4 regions of the Streptomyces sp. AN091965 genome follow, and region 2 is predicted to be linked to each of the others. Evidence: riboswitches for the same ligand, from Rfam matches in the RefSeq annotation. Region 2 holds a riboswitch; each other region holds the start of a gene.
The links. A riboswitch is a leader RNA that binds a small molecule or an ion and turns the genes downstream of it on or off. The one in region 2 is predicted to bind cyclic di-AMP.

Region 1: another riboswitch for cyclic di-AMP. It lies ahead of MQV74_RS20220 (M23 family metallopeptidase); the one in region 2 lies ahead of MQV74_RS17955 (LysM peptidoglycan-binding domain-containing protein).
Region 3: another riboswitch for cyclic di-AMP. It lies ahead of MQV74_RS07130 (C40 family peptidase); the one in region 2 lies ahead of MQV74_RS17955 (LysM peptidoglycan-binding domain-containing protein).
Region 4: another riboswitch for cyclic di-AMP. It lies ahead of MQV74_RS25065 (C40 family peptidase); the one in region 2 lies ahead of MQV74_RS17955 (LysM peptidoglycan-binding domain-containing protein).

What each region holds. Positions count from the first base shown of each region.
Region 1 covers NZ_JALDMY010000001.1:4,810,352-4,812,540, reverse strand. The annotation lists gene MQV74_RS20225 (PP2C family protein-serine/threonine phosphatase) at 1-423, shown strand, start outside; cyclic di-AMP (ydaO/yuaA leader) riboswitch at 655-823, shown strand; gene MQV74_RS20220 (M23 family metallopeptidase) at 836-1,969, shown strand.
Region 2 covers NZ_JALDMY010000001.1:4,295,555-4,297,743, forward strand. The annotation lists gene eno (phosphopyruvate hydratase) at 1-182, opposite strand, end outside; gene MQV74_RS17955 (LysM peptidoglycan-binding domain-containing protein) at 444-1,184, opposite strand; cyclic di-AMP (ydaO/yuaA leader) riboswitch at 1,189-1,374, opposite strand; gene MQV74_RS17960 (transglycosylase family protein) at 1,566-2,189, opposite strand, start outside.
Region 3 covers NZ_JALDMY010000001.1:1,816,641-1,818,829, forward strand. The annotation lists gene MQV74_RS07125 (hypothetical protein) at 1-205, shown strand, start outside; cyclic di-AMP (ydaO/yuaA leader) riboswitch at 763-916, shown strand; gene MQV74_RS07130 (C40 family peptidase) at 920-1,396, shown strand; gene MQV74_RS07135 (DUF6328 family protein) at 1,611-2,129, shown strand; gene MQV74_RS07140 (ATP-binding protein) at 2,145-2,189, opposite strand, start outside.
Region 4 covers NZ_JALDMY010000001.1:5,872,086-5,874,274, reverse strand. The annotation lists gene pcrA (DNA helicase PcrA) at 1-754, opposite strand, end outside; cyclic di-AMP (ydaO/yuaA leader) riboswitch at 1,048-1,203, shown strand; gene MQV74_RS25065 (C40 family peptidase) at 1,212-2,189, shown strand, end outside.

The DNA.
Region 1 (2,189 bases), 510 kb from region 2:
ACCACGGCCGTCCTCGCGGAGATCCCGCGCGGCGGCGGCAGCGTACGCCTGGTCAACCGCGGCCACCCCGAGCCGCTCCTGCTGCGCGCCGACGGGCGTCTGCGCGTGCTCTCGCCCGCCGAACCCGCGCTGCCGCTCGGCATGGGCGACCTCGGCGTCTGGCCCGACCGGGCGGACGAGACCGACTTCCCGCCCGGATCCACGCTGCTGCTCCACACCGACGGGCTCAGCGAGGCCCGGGACGCGCGGGGCGCCTTCTACGACCCCGCGGCCCGGCTCGGGGGCCGCGTCTTCTCGGGAGCGGACGCCCCCGACGCGCTCCTGTCCACGCTCGTCGCCGAGGTCCTCGACCACACCGGCGGCGGCGCCACCGACGACATGGCGCTCCTCGCCGTACGACGGCCCGTCACACCCCGTGACTGAACGGAGTCCCAGCGCAGCGCAACTGACGCCCCGTCATGCGCAGCTGAAGATCGATCCCGCTGCGCAGCGTCATGGCGCCCACTCAACTCGCCCTATTCCCAGCCTTGATGTCCCGTTGTGTTCGTGGCGTAAGCGTTAACGATCAACTCGAACAGCTTGGAATACCGACCCGCTGTCTATTAACGTTCGATAACGCAGCGCGGTCGTCCCAGCCGTCACACCCGGCGGCTCCGCGCGCACGCGCCTAATCCCGCAAGGGAGCCGGGGAACCACCATCTTGGGGTGAATCGGACGCCTCTCGCGCACGCGGACCCGTATCCGCCGTGCACGAGCAGCGGCCGTAGGAGACCTTCCTGCTCCGAACCCGTCAGCTAACCCGGTAGGCGAGAAGGAAGGAAAGGAGTGCGCCCCCGTGGCGTCCAACCGGCCTGCCCCAGAAGCGCTCTACATACCCCACGGCAGTCTCATCGAGGGTGCCGACGGCGGCGAAGGACCCGGGGGACACACCGGGTACGCCGACCAGGCCGAGGCCTCCGCGCCCGCCGGGTACGCCGGTTACGCCTCCCAGGAGCCCCCGGCCTCCTGGGAGGAGTGGAACCCCACCGCGGAGACCGTCCGCCCCGTGCGCGGCAAGCACCGCATCCACAAGAAGGGCGGCGGCGGCCTCGCCCGCAGCTCCACCGTCCTGGGCGTCGGCGTCATCGCCGCCGTCGGCGCGGGCGGCATCGCCACCGCGCAGGGCGGTAAGCCGCCGGTCTCCATCGCCATGCCGGACCTGGGGTCGCTGCCCGGCGTCGGCTCCCTGATGGACGGCGACGACACCGCCGCACCGGTCACCGCCGCGGCCGCGGCGCCGCTCAGCTCCGCGGGCGTCACCGGCGCCGACGCCGAGCGGGGCACCACGGACGCGGGGGAGGCCCTGCGGGCCCGCATCCTCCAGCAGGCCGAGAACCAGCACCACCAGGCGGACGACGCGCAGCGCAGGCAGGCCGAGGACGCGGCCGTGGCCAGGGCCGCCGCGGCCGCCACGGCCCAGCAGGGCAAGGCGGCGGCCGAGGCCAAGGCGAAGGCCGCGAAGGAGAAGCGCGAGAAGGAGGAGGCGGCCCGCAAGAAGCGCGAGGCCGAGCGCCTCGCGAAGCTCGCCAAGAGCTACACGCTGCCCGCCTCCTCGTACGTCCTCACCTCCCACTTCGGCGACTCCGGCTCCATGTGGTCCTCGGGGCAGCACACCGGCCTGGACTTCGCGGGCTCCAGCGGCTCCCCGCTGAAGGCCGTCCACTCCGGCACCATCACGGAGGCGGGCTGGGCGCGCGCGTACGGCTACCGCACGGTCCTGAAGCTCGATGACGGCACCGAGATCTGGTACTGCCACCAGTCCTCGCTCTCCGTCAGCGTGGGCCAGAAGGTCAGCACCGGCGACGTCATCGGCCGCATGGGCGGCACGGGCAACGTCACCGGGGTCCACCTCCACCTGGAGGTCAGGACGGGTGGCGGCGCGGCCATCGACCCGCTGTCCTGGCTGCGCGGCAAGGGCCTGACCCCCTGATCCCGCCCGCCGCGGAGCCCCCCGTGACCGCGCGGCCCGCTGACGGCCGACCGCTGATCCGCTGACGGCCGACCTCTGACGGCCGATCGCTGACCGCTGGCGGCCGATCGCTGACCGCTGACCGCGAAGGGTCCTCAGACTCCGGCGGTCCTGGCGACGACCCCCCGACGCCAGGGCCGCCGGTTCCTCCGTCCCGCGGCCTCCCCGGCCGGTTCCACAT
Region 2 (2,189 bases):
TAGCGGTTGGCGTCTCCGTCACGGAGTTCGATGGCCTCGAAGGCGCCGGTGGAGGCGCCGGACGGGACGGCGGCACGGCCGGTGGAGCCGTCGTCGAGGCCGACCTCGACCTCGACCGTGGGATTGCCTCGGGAGTCCAGGATTTCCCGGGCTACGACGACGTCGATGGACGGCACGAGCATCTCCTTATGGGATGTGACGCGGGGTACGCGGGGGTACTAGGGGCCGCGCTGGCCCCTGCGACACGAGCCTAACCGGCTCCGGGGCATCGGCCATCCGACCGCCCAGCACATGGACGGGCCGACGGGCCGAACGCGGATAGTTCCCTCAGCAAACAAACTACCGGACAAAAAGGTACCGCCCCGGTGCGGCGGGGGGACGCGCACCGGGGCGGTAGCCCATGGGGACGGGGCGGCTCCGGGCGCTGCCGGGGCCGGGGCGGGTCAGCTGAGGTGCAGCTGCTGGCCCGGGTAGATGAAGTCGGCGTCGGAGACGATGTCGTCGTTCAGCTGGTACAGCTTCTGCCAGCCACCCTTGACGTCGTGCTCCTCGGCGATCTTGGAGAGGGTGTCGCCGGACTCGACCTTGTACTCGCCGTCGCCCTTCTTCACGACCTTGCCGGTCGGGGTCTGGACGGTCTTCTTCTCGACCTGCGGGGCGGCCTGCTGCGGCTGGTGCTGCGGCTGGGCCTGCGGCTTGGGCGCGGCCTGCTGCTGCGGCTGGGCCTGCTGCTGCGGCCGCGGCTTGGTCTGCTGCTGCGGCTGCTGCTGGCCGCCGCCGGAGGAACCGCCGCCGGTGTACGGGGAGCTGGACAGGCCCACGCCGCACTTCGGCCAGGCGCCCTTGCCCTGGCCCGCGAGGACCTTCTGGGCGATCTCGATCTGCTGCGCCTTGGACGCCTTGTCGGCGGTGGGCGCGTACTGGGTGCCGCCGTACGCGGCCCAGGTCGAGGCGGAGAACTGGAGGCCGCCGTAGTAGCCGTTGCCGGTGTTGATGGACCAGTTGCCGCCGGACTCGCACGCGGCGACGCGGTCCCACTCGGCCGGGGTGGCGGCGTTGGCCGTGCCGGCCGCCATCAGCGGGGCGGCGACAGCGGCACCGGTGACACCGACGACGGTGGCGGCGCGGGTGGCCTTGTCGAGCTTGGTCGGACGACGGTGCTTGCCCTTGCCGGAACGCAGCATGAAGTGATCCCCTCACCGACGCCTGCGAGGTGAGCTGTCGGGTTCGGGCGGGTGAGTGCCCGGCCGCACGTCCTAGCGCGCGACTTCACCCCTAGCCGTGTCCGTGCGTCCCGCGGTCTGGCGACCGCTCAACGTCCGGGCCCGGCACTTACCTTGGGTCCCCCGCTCCTGCCTTCGGCGCTCGAAGCGACGACTGTTCCCGTCCGGCCGTTGGCAGGATTCGGCGTACCGACCGGCGGGGCCCGCTGTGGCGAGCGGTCATGACCGTAGTCAGGCAATCATCCGAATTTCAAAGACGATCAGGGCTTCTGAGACCCATCTCTCACTTGCCTCTCACCGTCTTTAAACCGGACATTCATCGCGAACTGCCAGGCTTTCGCCCTACTTCCCGCCCGGCTTCCCCTCGGTCACTTCCTTGTCGTCCGCGCTCAGTTCGAGCCGCTGACCGGGGAGGATGAGGTCCGGGTCGGAGCCGACCGTCTTCTTGTTGCCCGCGTACAGATCCGTCCAGCCGCCGTCAAGGTCGTGGCTGTCGGCGATCGCCGAGAGGTTGTCGCCGGAGCGGACCGTGTACGTGCCCGCGGGGCGCTCGGCGCCGGGGACGTCCCGCGCGTCGCCGCGCGAGGCGTGACGGCCGGGACCGGTGTCGCCGGACGGGGCGTTCTCGTCGGCGCGGTCGCCGCGGTGACGGCCCGAGGAGCCGCTCTCGGACGCGTCGTCCGTGCCGGGCCCCGCGCTGTCGGACTCCCGCGGCGAAGCGCTGTCGTCCGCACCGGACTTGTCGGAGCCGTCGGCGGCGGGCTTGCGGTGCTTGCCGCCGCGCTCGTCGCTCTTGCCGCCCTCGTCGGCGCGGTCGGCGCCGCCGTCCCGGCCGTCCGCTTCGTGACTCTTGTCTCGCGCGTCGGCGGAACTCCCGGGCTTCTCGGCCTTCTCGGAGCCGTCCGCGTCCGCGGCGGCGTCCTCGCGCCCGCCCTTCGCGTCCTTCTCCTCGCCCTTGTCCTTCTC
Region 3 (2,189 bases), 2.5 Mb from region 2:
GGCCCGCGCCGAACACACGTACGGCGGGTTGCGTGCCGCGCAGGCGCTGGTCGCCCGGGCGACCGAACTGCGGGACGCGCTGGCGCTCATGCATCAGCGCGGGGAGAGCGAGGTGCACGCGCCGACGCTCGCGCGGGCGCTGCGCGTCCTGGACGGCGAGCGGCGCGCCGCGCGCGTGACGGTGCCGCCGCCGACGGGGCCGTGACGGAGGTCAAGGCGACGCCGGCGGCACGAGGGTCCGTCATGATTCAGTCCGATTCACCCCCCACGACCGGCCGTCCCGTGCCACACTTCCAGCCAGCCCTCATTCCGTTTTCGGCCTGGCCGCCCCGTGCGCCGGTGACATCTGACACCGTGGAACGCGCCCCGGACCCAGCGCGCCTGCGCCATCCGCCCGTTGCCGGTGTGCGCCGATGTCGGGCCGAGTCCGGGGTTGCCCCGGAGATGACCAGAGATGATCGCCCCTTCTGCGTAATCGGCGATCGTCCCGGCGGACCCCCGAAGATGCGCAACTCCCTTACGCCGCACCCGGATTCGGGCGTTCCGGCGCTGATGGGGCAATCATCTCCGAGTGTGACCTAGACCCCATTCGGGCTCTGTCCACCGGAACGGGTCAGGCGTGAGGAGCCTCACATACCGCCGATCCGGCTCGGTTTTTTCGCCCCTCTCGGGTGAAGATCCCTTCCGACGACAAGCCCCCGCCACAGGCGGCGGGGCGATCCGGGCGGACGCCGAGTCCTGCCGCCGCCCGGATGCCCGGTCGACATCTGTGCACCGGCAGGAGTGGAGGACCCAGCAAGGCGGGCCGTCCGGCTAGTCCGGAAGGCCCTTGGGGTGAAGTCGCATCGCGCGGCCGGGCATCTTCGCCTGCCCGAACCCGACAGGTCATCCTTCACAGGCGGCTGACGAAGGGTTGCGCATGACTGCGCTGCATCGTGTTCCGTCGCTGCTGACGAGGGCCAGTACGGCTTCGGCTCTCACACTCGCCGCCGTGGGCGGCACCATCGTGGCCCCCGGGCTCACCGGAGAAGCACAAGCGGCCACCTCGCACGGGACGAAGGCGCTCAAGGTCGCGGCGTCCAAGAAGGGCTCCCCATACCGCTACGGCGCGGTCGGGCCGAACCGGTTCGACTGCTCCGGCCTGACGCTCTACTCGTACAAGCGCGTGGGCAAGAAGCTGCCGCGCACCGCCCAACAGCAGTACAACAAGACCCGCAAGGTCTCCTCCGGCAACCGCACCCGCGGGGACCTGGTGTTCTTCCACTCCGGCCGGAACGTGTACCACGTCGGCATATACGCCGGTAAGGGCAAGATCTGGCACGCCCCGAAGCGGGGCACCGTGGTGCGGCTCGAGAAGATCTGGACCAACCAGGTCTGGTACGGCCGGGTCCGCTGACCCGCCGGCGGGCGGCGGCCTCCCTCGGGGCCCGAGCCGTCGCCCGCAGTGGGCGCCACCAGCGCCTTCCGCCGCCGTCCGGTCGGGGCACGGGCGGCGGCGACACCCGAGGACGGTCCGGACGGCAGTCCGGAGCGGCGCCCCGCCGACGTCACCCGCACGGCCCCGCCGTCAAGGCGGGAGTGGAGCGGCTCCGCGCGGATACTCGTGGACCATGGCCGACCATCACCCCCGTGCCGCGGGCCTCTCCAGACCGGACGCCGCCCGGCACACGCGCAACGAGACGCCGCTGGAGCGGGCCGACCGCAACTTCTCCGAGCTCCTCCAGGAGCTGCGGGTCACCCAGACCGGTGTGCAGATCCTCTTCGCGTTCCTGCTCACCCTCGCCTTCACCCCGCGCTTCCCCTCGCTCGACTCCGTGCAGCGCGCCACGTACGTCGTCACGCTGCTCCTGGCGGTGCTCGCCGCCGCGCTGTTCACGGCGCCCGCCGCGGTGCACCGCACCCTGTTCGCGCGGGGTGCCAAACCGCTGATCGTGCGGGTGTCCTCACGCCTTGCGGCCGTCGGCCTCGCGGTGCTCGTGCTCGCCCTCACCGGATCCGTCCTGCTCGTCGTCGACGTGGCCGTGGGCCGCACGGACGGAGTGCTCGCGGCCGCGGGCACGTTCCTGGTGTGCGGCGGGCTGTGGGGCGTGCTGCCCCGCCTGGTCGGCCGCGCGGGCGGGCGGCGCTGACCCCGCGCGCCCGGGTCAGCTCTGCACCGGCACCGACCACGGCAGTGTGATCCACACCGT
Region 4 (2,189 bases), 1.6 Mb from region 2:
AGTCGAGGGCGTTGGCCTCACGGAGGCGCGACTGGTACATCGCGTAGGCCTGGGCGAGGGTCTTCTCGAAGCCGTCGGCGGCCTGGGCGGCGAAGTCCTCCTCGTCGATCAGCTCGTTCTTCAGGTTCGAGATCTTGGCGCTGAAGGACTTCGGCGGGAACTTCTTCGGGTCCAGGTCCAGGTCCCGGCAGACCAGGGCCATCAGGCGCTTGGAGTCCGCGGCGTCGTAGATCGAGAACGAGGACGTGAAGCCCAGCTTCTTGTACTCGCGGCGCAGGATGCGCACGCACGCGCTGTGGAACGTCGACACCCACATCGCGCCCGCGCGCGGGCCGACGAGCTGCTCGACGCGCTCCTTCATCTCGCCCGCGGCCTTGTTCGTGAACGTGATCGCGAGGATCTGGCCGGGGTGCACCCCGCGCTCGGCGAGCAGGTACGCGATGCGGTGGGTCAGTACCCGGGTCTTGCCGGAGCCCGCGCCGGCGACGATGAGCAGGGGGGAGCCCGCGTGCACGACGGCCGCGCGCTGGTTCTCGTTCAGCCCGTCGAGGAGCGCCGCCGGGTCGAGGACCGGGCGGGGGGCGCCGTCCCGGTAGTACCCGTCCCGGGGTGCGGGCGCGTCGAACTTCCCGTCGAACAGGTCGTCCGGAATCGGCTCCGGAGCGCTGTCCTCGGGCGGCGGCGGGGACTCTTCCTCAGCGCCCTGCGAGGGCTTGAGGTCCGCCAGGAAGCTGTCGTCAAAGAGGCTGCTCATCGCCTCCCGAGTCTAGGCGGCCCCACTGACAAACCACCCCGGGTTCCGGCCACCGCCCCGGCCGCCCGGCACCGTCCACGGGGTGCCACCGGGCGCTCACTCCGGGCCACGCCGCAGGTGAGCCGCGTCGCGGGGGCGCCGGGAAGCACGCGCAGGTGCGGAAAGTCACGAAAACGTATCGGGCATATCGAACATCAATCTTCCCCCGCGCCACAGGAGTTGGCTAGCGTGCTCCGCGGGCCGCACGTCCCCCCAAACCGGCGAACCACGCCGGGCCGCGCGGCCTCCGCCGAGTCCGACGCGCGCCGATCCCGACGCGTCCGGAGCCGGGGACCCACCATGATCCTGGGGTGAATCCGTCCCGCTGCGCCTCGCACGGGCCGGTAGGGCAGCCCTTCCGAACCGCCCGAACCCGACAGCTAACCCGGTAGGCGGTCCACGGAAGGAGTCGCCTCCCTTGGCGTCGCACCGCAAGCCGCGCACCCGCTCCCCCCTGGCACGCAGCGCCCCCGCACTCGGCATCACGACGGCCGCGCTGACCTCCGTAGCGCTCCTGTCACAGAGCGCGAACGCGGCACCGTCCGCCCCCGCGCAGCCCACCAGGCCCGCCGAACCGAGTCTCGAAGAGGTCCAGAAGAAGGTCGACGACCTCTACCACCAGGCGGGCGTGGCCACCCAGAAGTACAACTCGGCCAAGGAACGCACCGACAAGCAGCGCAAGCACGTCGACAAGCTCCTGGACGACGTCGCCGGGCGCACGGACGACCTGAACGAGGCCCGTCGGCAGCTCGGCTCCTTCGCGGCCGCCCAGTACCGCACCGGCGCCGTCTCCGAGACCGCCGCGTTGATGCTCGCCGACGACCCGAAGGGCTTCTTCGACCAGAACCACCTCGCGGACCGGCTCACCAACCGCCAGAAGAAGGCGGTCGACGACTACCAGACCCAGCAGGTGGCGGCCACCAAGCAGCGGGCGAAGGCCGCGAAGAGCCTGCGGACCCTCAGCGACTCCCGCGACGAGCTGAAGTCGAGCAAGCGGACCGTCCAGACCAAGCTCGGCGAGGCCCGCACGCTGCTGTCGAAGCTGACCGCCGAGGAGAAGGCACGGCTCGCCGCGATCGAGAAGCGGAAGGAGGAGGCGGCCCGGCGCAAAGCCGCCGAGCTGGCGCGCAAACAGGCGGAGGAGGAGCGTAAGCGGAAGGCCGAGGAGGCCGAGCGGCGGGAGCGGGAGCGGGGATCCGACGGCGGCTCGGGGACGGGATCCGGGTCGGGCTCCGACACCGGGTCCGGCTCCGGTACCGGCTCGGGATCGGGTTCCGACTCTGATTCCGGTTCCGGTTCCGGGAGCACGGACGGCAGGTACGCCGCGAAGGCCGAGAAGGTGATCGGCTTCGCCGAGAAGCAGATCGGCAAGCCCTACGTATGGGGCGCCACGGGC